3 regions of the Thalassolituus pacificus genome follow, and region 2 is predicted to be linked to each of the others. Evidence: predicted binding sites of a transcription regulator. Region 2 holds the regulator's gene; each other region holds the start of a gene.
The links. The regulator LexA, encoded in region 2, represses DNA repair genes until DNA is damaged. The targets are predictions, from matches to a motif close to TACTGTNTANNTANACAGTA.
Positions count from the first base shown of each region.

Region 1 (4,646 bases), on a different contig from region 2:
GTAGCCTGATGGGCAACCTGACCAGCGGTTCGATGATGATTGAGGGGAGACTGGCGCGGATTGTTTATGTGTCACTGTACCGGTTGCACCAGATTGCCTTACACGGCTACTGGCACACGCTGCTACTGAGTCTGGTAGGCCACATAAACAAAGTGATCCGGCCACGCCTGAAGCTGCACTGAGCCTCCTCAGGCTTCGTTGGTTTCAGTGATCAACGCCTGGCGGTAATCACCAGGCGTTGCATCCGTCCAACGTTTAAAGGCCTTATAAAACGCACTGGGTTCAGCGTAGCCAACCATAAATGCGATTTCGTACAACGGAAGACTCTCGTCCCGGATCAAACGCATGGCGATGGTCTGACGACTCTCATCAAGCAACGCCTGGTAAGTAGTGCCCAGCGCCTTCAGCCGACGCTGAAGATTGCGCACACTGATGCTCAACTGGGCGGCAACCTCCTCCTGAGAAACCTGACGCTTGAGCAAACAGCCCTGAAGAATGCGTCGCAGCTCACTGTACAGCCGCAACTGCTCCTGAAACTTATCGGCATTACGATCAAAATCGCGCAACAGACTGACGTACAAAATAGGCTGCTGCCGCGGATTCAGACGCTGCCAGGCGGCAGCCGATATCTCCAGCGTATAGTGATCGCCGGCCCTGACATCGGGAATCAGAAAATCGTTAAGCTCGGCAATATGTGCAGATTCCAGTGGTGCAGATACGGTCAGATCATGGTCGGCATAACCGCTGCCCAATACCTGATGGCAGGCTTCCGCCAGGGTAACCACGGCTTGCAGTAACTGCTGCGGCAAAAGCTGCAATCCGGCATGGGGCTCAGCCCGAACCACCACTTTGTGCTCTCCGGCACTGATAACGAAGTGAATACTGCCGACCGACAGGTGCATAAAACGTAATGCGGCCGGCAATCCCTGAGAGAGGTTCTCAGAATATTTTAACAAGCGGCTAAGCGGCAAATCGCGTTGCGCCAGATATCGACCGGTACGGGCAGGCAGCAGTCTATCGCTGCCTTGTGCGGCGACATACTGGTGGGCAAGCTTCAGCTTGTCAGCATCGACCCATGGCGGCATAGGTTGCGCCGGCGTCATGCTTAATAAACTCCAGACAGGAGTGATATCAATACCTTGACTGTCCCAGAAACTCAGCAGGTGCTGCACCAGTACGATATCGACCTGTACAGTTGGGCTCATATCCCTCCCCAACGATCTTATGATTATTAATTGCCGGTCTCCACCGGAAATTGAACAGATGTTCTATATATAAATGTACCAATTCGATCATGGTTAGCAGTGAGGAGAGTGTCAATAGACTGAGGCGACAGTGGAAATAATGTCGTGAAAAAGGCAGTTTAGTCAGGAAAATTCACTAGATAGCACCGGAAAGTTGATTTATTCCGGCAAGCTGGATGCCTGCAATTGTTCCAGTGCGTAGTTGATTTGGTCGCCATTAAAGCCGCGATAAGCCAGAAAACGGTACAACCGGGCGCGTTCACGCACATCGTTACGTTCCAGCCCGCCACTGCATTTGCGCTGGGCAAACTCGGCCGCAAGCTCGAACCAATCGGTTGCTAAGTTGGCGATAGCCGCCTGAATCTGTTCACTGTTCAGGCCTTTTTCACGCAGCTCCTGTTGCAAGCGCAAAGGGCCGTAACGGTGACAGCGGCTGTTCAGAAAGGATTCAGCAAAACGCTCATCAGACTGCCAATCACGTTCGGCAAGATCATCAAGCACCCTGTCCACATCTTCGGGATCGGCTGCTTTCGGTGAGAGTTTGCGTGTTAACTCGCGGCGGGAATGATCACGCCGGGACAGCAGATCAACGGCTGCCCGGCGTAATTCAACCTGCGTCAGCTCAGGCTTCGGTTTCTTCATCCACTTCACTGGTCGTGTCGGATGTAACAGCTACCGCCAGCATCTGACTGCGGATTCCTGCTTCAATCTCACTGGCCATTTCCGGGTGATCCTGCAGGAATAAAGCAGCATTCGCCTTACCCTGGCCAATCTTGTCGCCTTTATAGCTGTACCAGGCACCGGATTTATCCACCAATCCGCACTTAACACCCAGATCAATAACTTCGCCCATATGGTAAATCCCCTGACCATACATGATCTGGAATTCGGCCTGCTTGAACGGTGGCGATACTTTGTTTTTCACCACTTTCACACGGGTTTCGTTACCGATAACTTCGTCACCCTGTTTTACCGAACCAATACGACGGATATCCAGACGTACGGAAGAGTAAAACTTCAGCGCATTACCGCCGGTAGTCGTTTCCGGGCTGCCGAACATCACACCGATTTTCATACGGATCTGGTTAATAAAGATCACCAGACAGTTGGCATTTTTAACGTTACCGGTGATTTTACGCAGCGCCTGCGACATCAGACGTGCCTGCAGACCAACATGACTGTCACCCATATCGCCTTCAATTTCAGCTTTAGGAACCAGAGCTGCAACGGAGTCGACAACGATGACGTCCACCGCACCAGAGCGCACCAGGCTGTCACAAATTTCCAGCGCCTGCTCGCCGGTATCTGGCTGAGACACCAGCAGACTGTCCAGATCAATGCCCAACTTTTCGGCGTACAGAGGATCAAGTGCGTGCTCGGCATCAATAATGGCAACGGATTTGCCCATTTTCTGCGCCTGTGCCATCACCGACAAACACAGTGTGGTTTTACCGGAACTTTCCGGGCCGTAGATCTCAACGATACGGCCAACCGGCAGACCGCCAATACCCAGAGCGATATCCAGTCCCAATGAACCGGTAGAAATAGCGGGAATGGCTTCGCGCGGCTGTTCACCCATTTTCATAATGGCGCCTTTACCAAACTGACGTTCAATCTGGCTCAGTACCGCATCAAGTGCTTTTTGTTTGTTAGCATCCATCGCTCTGTCCTGTCTGTGTTTAACTGTGGTGATTCAGGCTGAGAGGTCTGTTGTCTTGCACCGGACCAATCACTGTAAATTTAACCAGTATTTAAGCACAGCTTATTGCCAGCGCCAACCCTTCTTTTTTAAGCGGCGGTGACCCGGCATCAATCAACACCGGATACGGCATCAGCAAGATAACCAGCGGCACAATCCCTGAACACCATGCACCACCGCCAGCGCGCGCACCTGCTCACGATTGCCGGGGAAATGGCAGCACTCGGTAATCTGATGCTCGTCGTTTCCCCAGGCAAACCAGACGGTGCCAACGGGTTTTTCGTCGGATCCACCACCGGGGCCGGCCACACCACTGACCGCCACCGCCAGGTCGCCCAGGCTATTATTGACCGCTCCCGCCACCATGGCGCGCACGGTCTCTTCACTAACCGCGCCGGTCTGTTCGATGACCAGCGGCGGCACACCCAGATAACGGATTTTAGCTTCGTTGGAATAGGTGACAAAACCACATTCAAACCACTGCGAACTGCCCGCCATATCCGTCAGCGCACTGGCGATACCGCCACCGGTACAGGACTCCGCGGTGACCAGCCGCAAGTTACGGCTTTGCAGTATTTCGGCCAGCACGGTAATGGAAGCATTCAGTTCAGGGCTCATTTCTGTATCCTCGCGGAATCACTTACAATCAGCTGTTTACATTAACACGCCCGTTTTTTAAGGACACTCGCCCGATGAGCCAGGCAACTGCCCAGCACACGCCAATGATGCAACAGTACTTCCGCATCAAAGCCGAATTTTCCGACACTCTCTTGTTCTATCGCATGGGCGATTTTTACGAATTATTTTACAGCGATGCCAAGCGTGCGGCGCAGTTACTCGACATCACCTTAACCGCGCGCGGTCAAAGTGGTGGTGAACCGATTCCAATGGCCGGCATTCCTTATCATGCCGCCGACAACTACATCGCCCGTCTGGTAAAGCAGGGCGTGTCCGTTGCTATTGCCGAGCAGATCGGTGATCCGGCGACCAGCAAAGGGCCGGTTGAGCGCAAAGTGGTGCGCGTGATTACACCGGGCACCCTGACCGATGAGGCGTTTCTGGATGAACGCTCGGATAACCTGCTGGTTGCCCTCTGCTCCGAACAGCAGCGTCATGGCTTAGCCGTATTGGAAATCAGCTCCGGGCGGTTCTCGGTATTGGAAGTCGACGGTGAAGATGCTCTTCTGGCCGAGGTCGAACGTCTGCGTCCGGCCGAATTATTACTCAATGAAGATCAGCGCCAGCCAAACGGAATGCGCGAACGTCAGGGGGCCAAATTACAGGCACCGTGGCACTTTGAATCAGACACCGCCTTCCGCCTGTTAACTCAACAACTAAAAACCCGCGACCTGCGCGGCTTTGGTTGTGAGCATATGACAGTCGCGATCCGTGCTGCCGGTGCGTTGCTCAATTACGCCCAGGAAACCCAGCGCAATAACCTGCCGCACATCCGCTCGCTGCAGATTGAGCAACCGGACGACGCCATTATTATCGACCCCGCCAGCCGCCGGAATCTGGAGATCGACATCAACCAGAAAGGTGACAGTCAGCACACCCTGGCCTGGATTATGGATAAAACCGCCACGGCGATGGGCAGCCGTTTGCTCAAGCGCTGGCTTAACCGCCCACTGCGCGAGCAGGCTTTACTGCAACAGCGGCAAGGGCTCATCGCCCAGCTTATTCAGCACTACGCCGCCGAAGAG
Region 1 is NZ_JAOANI010000012.1:356,545-361,190, forward strand. It holds gene NYR02_RS04620 (NAD(P)/FAD-dependent oxidoreductase) at 1-182, shown strand, start outside; gene NYR02_RS04625 (helix-turn-helix domain-containing protein) at 189-1,205, opposite strand; gene NYR02_RS04630 (regulatory protein RecX) at 1,404-1,886, opposite strand; gene recA (recombinase RecA) at 1,867-2,904, opposite strand; gene NYR02_RS04640 (CinA family protein) at 3,076-3,561, opposite strand; gene mutS (DNA mismatch repair protein MutS) at 3,636-4,646, shown strand, end outside.
Region 1: a site for LexA is predicted at 2,975-2,994, ahead of recA (recombinase RecA). Genes of this name have one in related genera too.

Region 2 (4,646 bases):
TTTGCCTACCGCCGCAACCACTTCAGTCGCGGCTGCCCGGTCATTACAGACCAACAACGCATTGGCGCCGGCGTTCATTGCACAAGCGGCACGTTCACCATAACCACCGACACTGGCCGCTCCGGCCATGGATAAATCATCACTGAAAATCACGCCGTTAAACTGCAGCTCGGTACGCAGAATATTTTGCAGCCACTGCGCAGAAAAACCGGCGGTATTGTCACTGTCGACCGCCGGATAAATCACATGCGCAGGCATAATACCGGCTAATAAACCCGCCGACATTAATGTCTGAAAAGGCTCGATATCATCGTTCAGCTCGATGCGGGAACGAGGATCAACCGGCAACGCCAGATGCGAATCGGCGGCAATGGCTCCATGGCCGGGAAAGTGCTTTCCGACCGCCGCCATGCCGGCTTCATTCATCCCACGCACAAAAGCGGAAGCCAGTGCGATAACGGTGACTGCATCGTGACCAAAGGCACGGTCACCAATCACCTGTGATACATCGGTTTCAATATCCAGCACTGGCGCAAAGCTCAGGTGCACTCCCTGCTTACGCAGCTCGGCGGCCATCAGCCAGCCCAGTTCATGGGCCAGAGTCAGCGCCTGTTCACGGTTGTGCTGAGATTCTTTTTCCAGCGCCAGCATCGGCGGCAGGCGGGTAAACCCCTCGCGGAAACGCTGCACACGACCGCCTTCCTGATCCACGCACAACAATAAATCGGGACGCAGACTGAGAATATCGCTGGTCAGCGCTTTCAGTTGCTGCGGCGACTGATAATTACGGGCAAAAAAGATTAATCCACAAATTTCCGGCTGCTGCAGAAATTCACGATCAGCGGCAGTTAATTCTGTGCCCTCAATATCGGCCACAACACCCACGTGTTGATTCAGGTTGTGCATTACAGATTGCGGCATGGAATCCTCGAAAAGCTGTGTTCCTGAATCCATACCGGCGTTCCGGCGCTGACCAGATCAAATAGTTCTGCAATATCGGCATTGCGCATTCGGATACATCCATGGGACAAAGGCTGGCCCATCGGCTCAGAATCGGGGGTGCCATGTATGTAGATATAGCGGCGCATCGAATCGACTTTCCCCAGACGATTAACCCCCACTTCCTGCCCCTGCAACCAAAGAATGCGGCTGAGAATCCAGTCACGCTGCGGATGTGCGGCTGCCAGCTCCGGTGAATATTGTTCTCCGGTGGGGCGGCGGCCAACAAATACCGTATTTAACGGCTGTGCACCGCCAATACAGGCACGGATACGATGCCAGCCTCGGGGAGTGCAGCCTGAGTTCTCCTGCTCGCCGGCACCATTAAGCGCCGTGGAAACCGGATAAAGATGGCAGATACCGGCACTGGAAACACGCAAGACCTGATCGGCAATAGACACTTCGATCAGGGATGTCTCAGTAGCGGGTTGCGAAGAATGTGTTTGCGCAGCCATTGGCGCCATAACAAAGGCCTGTTGGTAAATAAAGCGGAAAACGGGAATCCCGGCTCCGCTCAGCCAGCCTGATGCGGAGCGTTAAGACCGGATGCGAGGAAAGGTATCAATTTATCAACAACCTGCGCAATATCCGATCCCTTACCCAGATCGTGTTCGGCCATCGCCGTCAGCGAATCGGCACCGGATAAGGTAAACACCGTCGCGCCCAACATAAAGTGAATGCGCCAGAAACGATCTTCATCCGACAGCTCTGGCGTCGCCGCCGTGACCAGGCGCATAAAGGTTTTGAACACCGGACCATACTCTTTCTGCAAAAAGCGCCGTAAGTGACCCTGCCCCTGGGTATACGCCAGCCCCAGCAGACGCATAAAAATGCCCAGGCGACGCGGACTGTCATGCCCGGCACGCAGCGCCGTCTGCGATAGCAGCATCAATAAACCAGGTAGCTGCGGCACATGGCCATCCAACTGCGCCTGAACAGCATCCAGTTCCTGTTCAAGATCTTCACAAAACGGCGTCAGAAAGCGCGCAAACACCGCCTGAATTAACGATTTCTTTGAGCCAAAGTGATAATTCACTGCCGCCAGATTCACACCCGCCTTGGTGGTGATATTCCGCAATGAGGTTTCGGCGAAGCCGCGCTCCGAAAACAACTCCTCTGCCGCATTCAGGATACTTTTTACCGTATCTTTCTGTGCCATAACCCTGCATCTGCCCTATCACGCTGTCGCGGCTTTATTGCCATCGCCGACAGTACAAAACAACTGTTTCAAACATACGTTTAAAACGAGATTTAGGCAACCCCATATAAGGCCAAAGGCTAAAAGCCTGATACCGCCACCCTGCCACCCGCATACAGAATCAAATATGGCTGCAACAGAGGAATAAACAGACAGCAAAGAACAGGGGTTTACACTGGATAAAATACTGTATACATTTACACCATACTGTATGGATCAACAGACTGGATAAGCATCATGATCAAGCTCACGGCACGACAACAGCAGGTACTGGATTTCATCCGTTCCTCTCTGGAAGATACGGGATTTCCGCCCACCCGCGCCGAAATCGCCGCCGAACTGGGCTTTAAATCGCCTAACGCCGCCGAAGAACATTTAAAAGCACTGGCCCGCAAAGGTGCGATCGAAATCATGCCTGGCGCATCCCGTGGTCTGCGCATTGTTGAAGAACACAATCCGGGGCTGCCCATTGTTGGTCGTGTAGCCGCCGGTGAGCCTATTCTCGCGCAGGAACACATCGCCGATTATTGCGAAATTCCGCCCAGCTTCTTTCGCCCTTCTGCAGATTTCCTGCTCGAAGTTCAGGGCGACAGCATGAAAAACATCGGCATTCTCGACGGCGACTATATTGCCGTACACAAAGCCGAAACCGCCCGTAATGGCGAAATTATCGTTGCCCGCGTCGATAACGAAGTCACGGTTAAGCGCTACGAGAAGAAGCGTAATCAGGTGATTCTGCACCCGGAAAATGACGACTTTAAGCCGATTGAAGTTGATTTACGGGAAACGGAATTTGCCGTTGAAGGTTTATACGTCGGCGTCGTACGCCGTAGCTAACAGTAATTGTTCACAGGTTCGGGGTGATTGTTATGCGTCAGTTATTACTCGGAATGGAAGAAGCCGGTTTGTCACTCAGCAGCCAGCGTCCAGGCAGATTAACGCCAACCGCAGGCAATGCGCTGCGCGGCAGCCTGACGGAAGTTATCGTCAGTGAAGGGGGCGCAATTCAACCAATGCACCTGCTGCCGATGCTGGCACAGTGCAACGCACATAAACGCTGGCTGATGTGGCTCAGCCCGCATCGTCCAATGAATAAGAGCTGGCTGGAAAGCATGGGCCTGCAACATTCACCGGTGATTCATCTCGACCTGTGTAACGATACCCAGCTGGCGCTGTGCAGCAAAGTACTCGCCGCCGGCAACAGCCATATGATTGTTGAATGGCAGGGAGAACTGAGCAGCCGCGAACGCCAGGTTATCCGCCAGCAGGCCGACCAGAGTGGCAGTCATCTGGTGCTGATTCAGCGTCGCCCCTGAGCGGTATCCCCTTTAACAACATGAAGCAGACATAAAAAAGCCCTGAGATTATCAGGGCTTTTTTATGTCTGCTTCAGACGGATGACAAACATGCATCAGTCTGCCAACCGGATTAAACAGCGTTCAGTGCAGACGCTGCTGATATTCCGGCGTATCAAAATCTTCGCGTTCGACTTCCATGCCGGAGAGTTCGCCCACTTTGCGCACTCCCGCTTCCAGCATCACCCGCGCAACATCCATATGATGTGCCTGCAGGCTGGCCTTGGCATCCTCGGAAAAATGAATACACACCAGCGCATCGCTGTCCTGATCGTCGGCACGACGCAGGGCGATGTCGCCATTGGAAAGTTCTACGATTTCAAAAAAGCGCGCCATAACCGCCTCTCAAAACTGGGCGCGGGAGTGTATCACAGGATCTTTTCAATAGCTTGGCAGACACACAGAACCGTTAGTAATAAAAAGTAAACGGTTCTGTGTAAACAGGCAGAGTCGCGCCTCAACTTTCCTGACGATTAGCACGCTGGCCGTCGATCAGCCGGGTCAGATCGAGCAGCCAACCGGCTACCGGAGACTCAGGTGTTGCGACCAGTGCAATTTTAACCGGCGCATCCATTGTCTGTACCACCTGCGCTGGCTGATTAAGACCGGCTGGCCGGGTCTGTGCGTCGGCAGCGGCCAGCATCTGCGCCAGCCAGGAAAAGCCATCATCCGCCAACTGTTGCAGTTCACGCATTTCGCCAGTCGTCATTGGCGCATGCTGCAGCAACTCCGCTAACGAACGCACCGGCTGGCGATACGCCACCATATCGCCCAGCTCAGCCAGATAAGACAACCAGGCGTCACGCAGTTGATACAAAGCACTCTCTTCCAGCGCCTGTTGTAATACCGGCGGCGCCGGCTGTACATCGGCCAGCTGTGCTAACAGCAGACGGCATTGGTAGAGTTTCTGATTGGTAAAACCGATCCACTGGGACATAGCGCTTACCCGGGCTGAAAAACAAGAATCCGATTAAAAATCGATGGTCAGACCGAAGTGAGCACCATCGCCCAATTTGTAGCGGTCATTAATATCTTCGATACGAATGGTGTTATAGCGATAACCCGCATAAATACGCGCCGTAGGCAGCAGACTG
Region 2 is NZ_JAOANI010000014.1:427,122-431,767, reverse strand. It holds gene nagZ (beta-N-acetylhexosaminidase) at 1-921, opposite strand, end outside; gene NYR02_RS06765 (L,D-transpeptidase family protein) at 906-1,454, opposite strand; gene NYR02_RS06760 (TetR/AcrR family transcriptional regulator) at 1,514-2,158, opposite strand; gene lexA (transcriptional repressor LexA) at 2,435-3,034, shown strand; gene NYR02_RS06750 (cell division inhibitor SulA) at 3,067-3,513, shown strand; gene NYR02_RS06745 (hypothetical protein) at 3,637-3,888, opposite strand; gene NYR02_RS06740 (DUF6586 family protein) at 4,010-4,489, opposite strand; gene NYR02_RS06735 (YfaZ family protein) at 4,523-4,646, opposite strand, start outside.

Region 3 (4,646 bases), on a different contig from region 2:
TCCCAACGCTGTTGCTCGAATGGATTGCGTACCACAGGATTACCCATCACATACGCCACCTGACGGGCATTCATGCCGGGTTTAAGCTGTTCCAGCATGTCGGCGGTGACGATGTTGCCTTGCTGCACGTTCAATTTGTAGACCCCTGGGAAGACACAGCCGGAAAGGGTTGCAAAACCGAGTAAAAGGGTCAGAATTGAGATTCGCATAATAATAGGTGTTGTCTCTTAGTGCGTTGTAGTTGCATTGTTGTTGCGTTGTGACTTAGACCCGCGATAATACCCGATAATTCAAGTTGCTGTGAAATATTCGAGGAAAGCAATGTCCGATCAGAACGTGGAGTTGCGTAAAGCAGGCCTTAAAGTCACTTTGCCACGAGTGAAAATCCTGAGCATTCTGGAAACCAATATCGACGCTCATATGAGTGCCGAAGATGTTTATAAATCCCTGATTGAAGCGGGTGAAGACGTTGGCTTAGCAACGGTTTACCGGGTTTTAACTCAGTTTGAAAGCGCAGGTCTGGTGACCCGTCATAACTTTGATGGTGGTCATTCTGTGTTTGAACTGGCGCGTGGTGAACACCATGACCATATGGTGAATGTTGATGATGGTACGGTGATCGAATTTACCAATGCGCAGATTGAACGTCTGCAGCATGAAATTGCTGAAGAGCACGGCTTTGATCTGGTTGAGCACAGCCTGGTGCTGTACGTTCGCAAAAAGAAATAAGCCTGTATTGTTGTGCATAAAAAAAGCAGCCACTGGCTGCTTTTTTTATGCGTGTCGGTTAGCGCTTCTGTGTGTCAGTATCGCCGTGCTGGCACCGGTCTACCTGACCAGCGCCAACATTTCCTGCGCATGCGCCAGGGTCTGTTTGGTGATATCGACACCGCCCAGCATGCGCGCAATTTCCTCTGAGCGCTGTTTCTCACTCAGTTCACGAAGCTGGGTGTGGGTTGCGCTGTCACCACTGATTTTACTGACCTGATAGTGCTGGTGTGCTTGTGCAGCAACCTGTGGCTGGTGCGTTACACAGAGCACCTGGCTGTCTTTGCCGAGGGTGCGTAACAGGCGGCCGACTCGTTCAGCCGTACCGCCGCCAATGCCCACATCAACTTCATCGAAAATCAGGCTTGGCGTTTCGCTCACCGCTGCGGTAACTACCTGAATCGCCAGACTGATGCGCGCCAGCTCGCCTCCGGAAGCGACTTTGGCCAGCGGGCCACCAGGCATGCCGGGGTTGGTCTGAACAAAAAACGCAATCTGATCAATACCATGCTTATTGCCATGTTCGGCAGTGCCGCTTTCAACCTGCGTAATAAAGCGGGCGCGGCCCAGGGCTAAAGCTTCAAAATGAGCTTCGACTTCGCTGTCCATGCACGCGGCTGCCGTCTGGCGTGCGTTACTTAACTGTTGTGCCAGCGTACTGTATTCGGCTTGCAGTGCCTGCACCTGTTGTTCGAGTTCGGCCAGATCGTCGTCGCTGAGGTTCAGTCCGGCGAGTGCTTCTTCCTGTTCCTGCCAGTAAGCATGTAATTGTTGCGGCTGAATCTGATGTTTACGCGCCATGCTGTAAATATCGCTGAGGCGGCTTTCAACCTGCTGTAGCCGATGCGGATTGATATCGACCAGCTCCAGATAATGCTGCAATGAACGCCCGGCTTCTTCCAGCTGGATTTGTGCTTGTTTTAGCAGTTCGCGGGCTTCGTTCAGCAGTGGGTGCTGGTCATCAATGTTGTCGAGCCGGGTAATGGCCTGATAGGCCAGTTGGGTTGCCGCCAGTTCGCCATTGTCGTCACCGTAGCAGGCGGCCATCGCGTATTGGCCGTTAAGCAACATATTCTCGGCATTGGCCAAACGCTTGTGTTCGGTTTCCAGCTCTTCGAGTTCGGTTTCGCCCGGTGCCAGCTGGCGCAGCTCTTCGACCTGATAGGTCAGCAGTTGGCGTTGTGCGGTGACTTCGGCGCTTTCTTCCTGCAGCATGGCCAGGCGTTTGGCATGTTGTTGCCATTCGGACCACACCAGAGAAACTTCGGTTGTCTGCAGCTGCAGGCCGCCAAAGGCATCGAGTAGCTGACGCGGGGTGTCTTTTTGCAGCAGACGCTGATGCGCATGTTGGGAGTGAATCTCAATCAGGCACTGGCCGATGTCTTTAAGATCGTTAGCGGAGGCTGGGCGGCCATTGATATAGCCGCGTGAGCGTCCCTCGGCGGAAATAATGCGGCGCAGAATAATCAGGTCGTCATCGGTCGGAATATCGCGTTGCTGCAGCCACAGCCGGGCCTGTTCATTCAGTGTAAACGAGGCCGACACCTCCGCCTTTTCGGCACCGTTGCGGACGCAGCCGGCATCGGCCCGTTCGCCCAGAGCAAGCCCCAGGGCATCCAACAAAATGGATTTGCCAGCGCCGGTTTCACCGGTAATAACCGACATGCCGGGTTGCAGTTCGAGTTCCAGTTGGTCGACTAACGCAAACTGATGAATGGACAGATGAGCCAGCATAGGGATGCTCCGTATCTGAATGGATATACAGTGTTTTTATATACAGTATCTGATTCTGTCAAGAGAATGTTGTTGCTCAGCCCTTGAATCTCATCCATTCGTCCCCCATATAGCGGACAGTTTCGAAAATAGTGACCGAGGAAAGATACATGTCGGAAGAGCAGAAAGTTCAAGAAGAACTCCAGGAGCAACTGGATACTGAAACCCTGGTGGATGCAGCGGATGCCACGGCAACAGATTCTGCTGATGATCAGACTGCCGCACTGGTGGCCGCAGAGCAGGAAGTGGTAAACCTGAAAGAACAGGTGCTGCGTGTTCAGGCAGAAATGCAGAATGTCCGTCGCCGTGCTGAGCTGGATGTGGAAAAAGCCCACAAATTCGGGGTTGAGAAATTTGCCAACGAAATGCTGGCAACGGTTGATAACCTGGAGCGTGCTCTGGCGGCCGCCGTTGCGGATGATGAATCAACCCGGGCACTGCGCGAAGGTGTGGAAATGACACTGAGTGGTCTGGTCGCGGGTTTGGAAAAATTCAAAGTAGAAAGCGTTGATCCGGTCGGTTCTGCGTTTAACCCTGAATTTCACCAGGCAATGGCAATGGTTGAAAATCCGGATGCTGCACCCAATACCGTGATTGCCGTGATGCAGAAGGGTTACACCTTGCAGGGACGTCTGCTACGTCCGGCAATGGTCGTGGTGAGTAAAGGCGCACCACAAATCGACGAAAACGCCTGATTTAATTGTTACCGGAGGCCTTGAAAGCCTGTTTCCCGGACTCATATAGAAAGCAACACAAATACAACGGTTAATAGTTCACGCAGCGTAAGCTGCCATGAATGGAGAATTTGAAAATGGGTAAGATTATTGGTATCGACCTGGGCACCACCAACTCTTGTGTGGCAATCCTGGATGGCGACAAAACCAAAGTGATTGAAAACTCTGAAGGCGACCGCACCACACCTTCTGTCGTTGCTTATGCTGACGGCGAAGTACTGGTTGGCCAGTCTGCCAAACGTCAGGCCGTTACCAACCCAAACAACACGTTGTTTGCGGTTAAGCGTCTGATCGGCCGCCGTTTCAAAGACGCTGTGGTGCAGAAAGATATTTCCATGGTTCCTTACAAAATCATGGAAGCGGATAACGGCGATGCGTGGGTGGAAGTCAAAGGCGAGAGGTACGCGCCACCACAAATCTCTGCTGAAATTCTGAAGAAAATGAAGAAAACCGCAGAAGATTATCTGGGCGAGAAAGTAACTGAAGCGGTTATTACCGTACCGGCTTACTTTAACGATTCCCAGCGTCAGGCAACCAAAGACGCCGGTAAAATCGCGGGCCTGGAAGTTAAACGTATCATCAACGAGCCAACCGCTGCGGCACTGGCTTATGGTATGGATAAAGAAGGCGGCGATCGCACCATCGCGGTATACGATCTCGGGGGTGGTACCTTCGATATTTCCATTATCGAAGTGGCTGACGTCGATGGCGAAAAACAGTTCGAAGTACTGGCAACCAACGGTGATACATTCCTTGGCGGTGAAGACTTTGACCTGCGTCTGATCGAATATTTAGCAGCTGAGTTCAAGAAAGAAAGCGGCATCGATCTGCACAACGACCCACTGGCCCTGCAGCGTCTGAAAGAAGCGGCAGAGAAAGCCAAAGTTGAACTGTCTTCTGCGCAACAGACTGATGTTAATCTGCCGTACATCACGGCCGATGCGACGGGTCCTAAGCACTTAAATGTGAAAGTCACCCGCGCCAAGCTGGAGTCTCTGGTCGAAGAGCTGGTTACCCGCTCGCTGGAGCCTTGCCGCATCGCACTGAAAGACGCTGGCCTGAGCTCTGGTGAGATCGATGAAGTAATTCTGGTTGGCGGTCAGACCCGTATGCCACTGGTACAGAAAAGCGTTGCAGACTTCTTCGGTAAAGAGCCACGCAAAGACGTGAACCCGGATGAAGCTGTAGCCGTTGGTGCTGCTATTCAGGGTGCTGTACTGTCCGGTGATGTAAAAGACGTACTGCTGCTGGACGTAACTCCGCTGACTCTGGGTATCGAAACCATGGGTGGCGTTGCGACGGCGGTTATTGAGAAAAACACCACGATTCCAACCAAGAAATCTCAGGTGTTCTCAACCGCTGATGACAACC
Region 3 is NZ_JAOANI010000012.1:57,083-61,728, reverse strand. It holds gene NYR02_RS03300 (outer membrane protein assembly factor BamE) at 1-128, opposite strand, end outside; gene fur (ferric iron uptake transcriptional regulator) at 322-729, shown strand; gene recN (DNA repair protein RecN) at 829-2,502, opposite strand; gene grpE (nucleotide exchange factor GrpE) at 2,652-3,236, shown strand; gene dnaK (molecular chaperone DnaK) at 3,353-4,646, shown strand, end outside.
Region 3: a site for LexA is predicted at 2,531-2,550, ahead of recN (DNA repair protein RecN). Genes of this name have one in related genera too.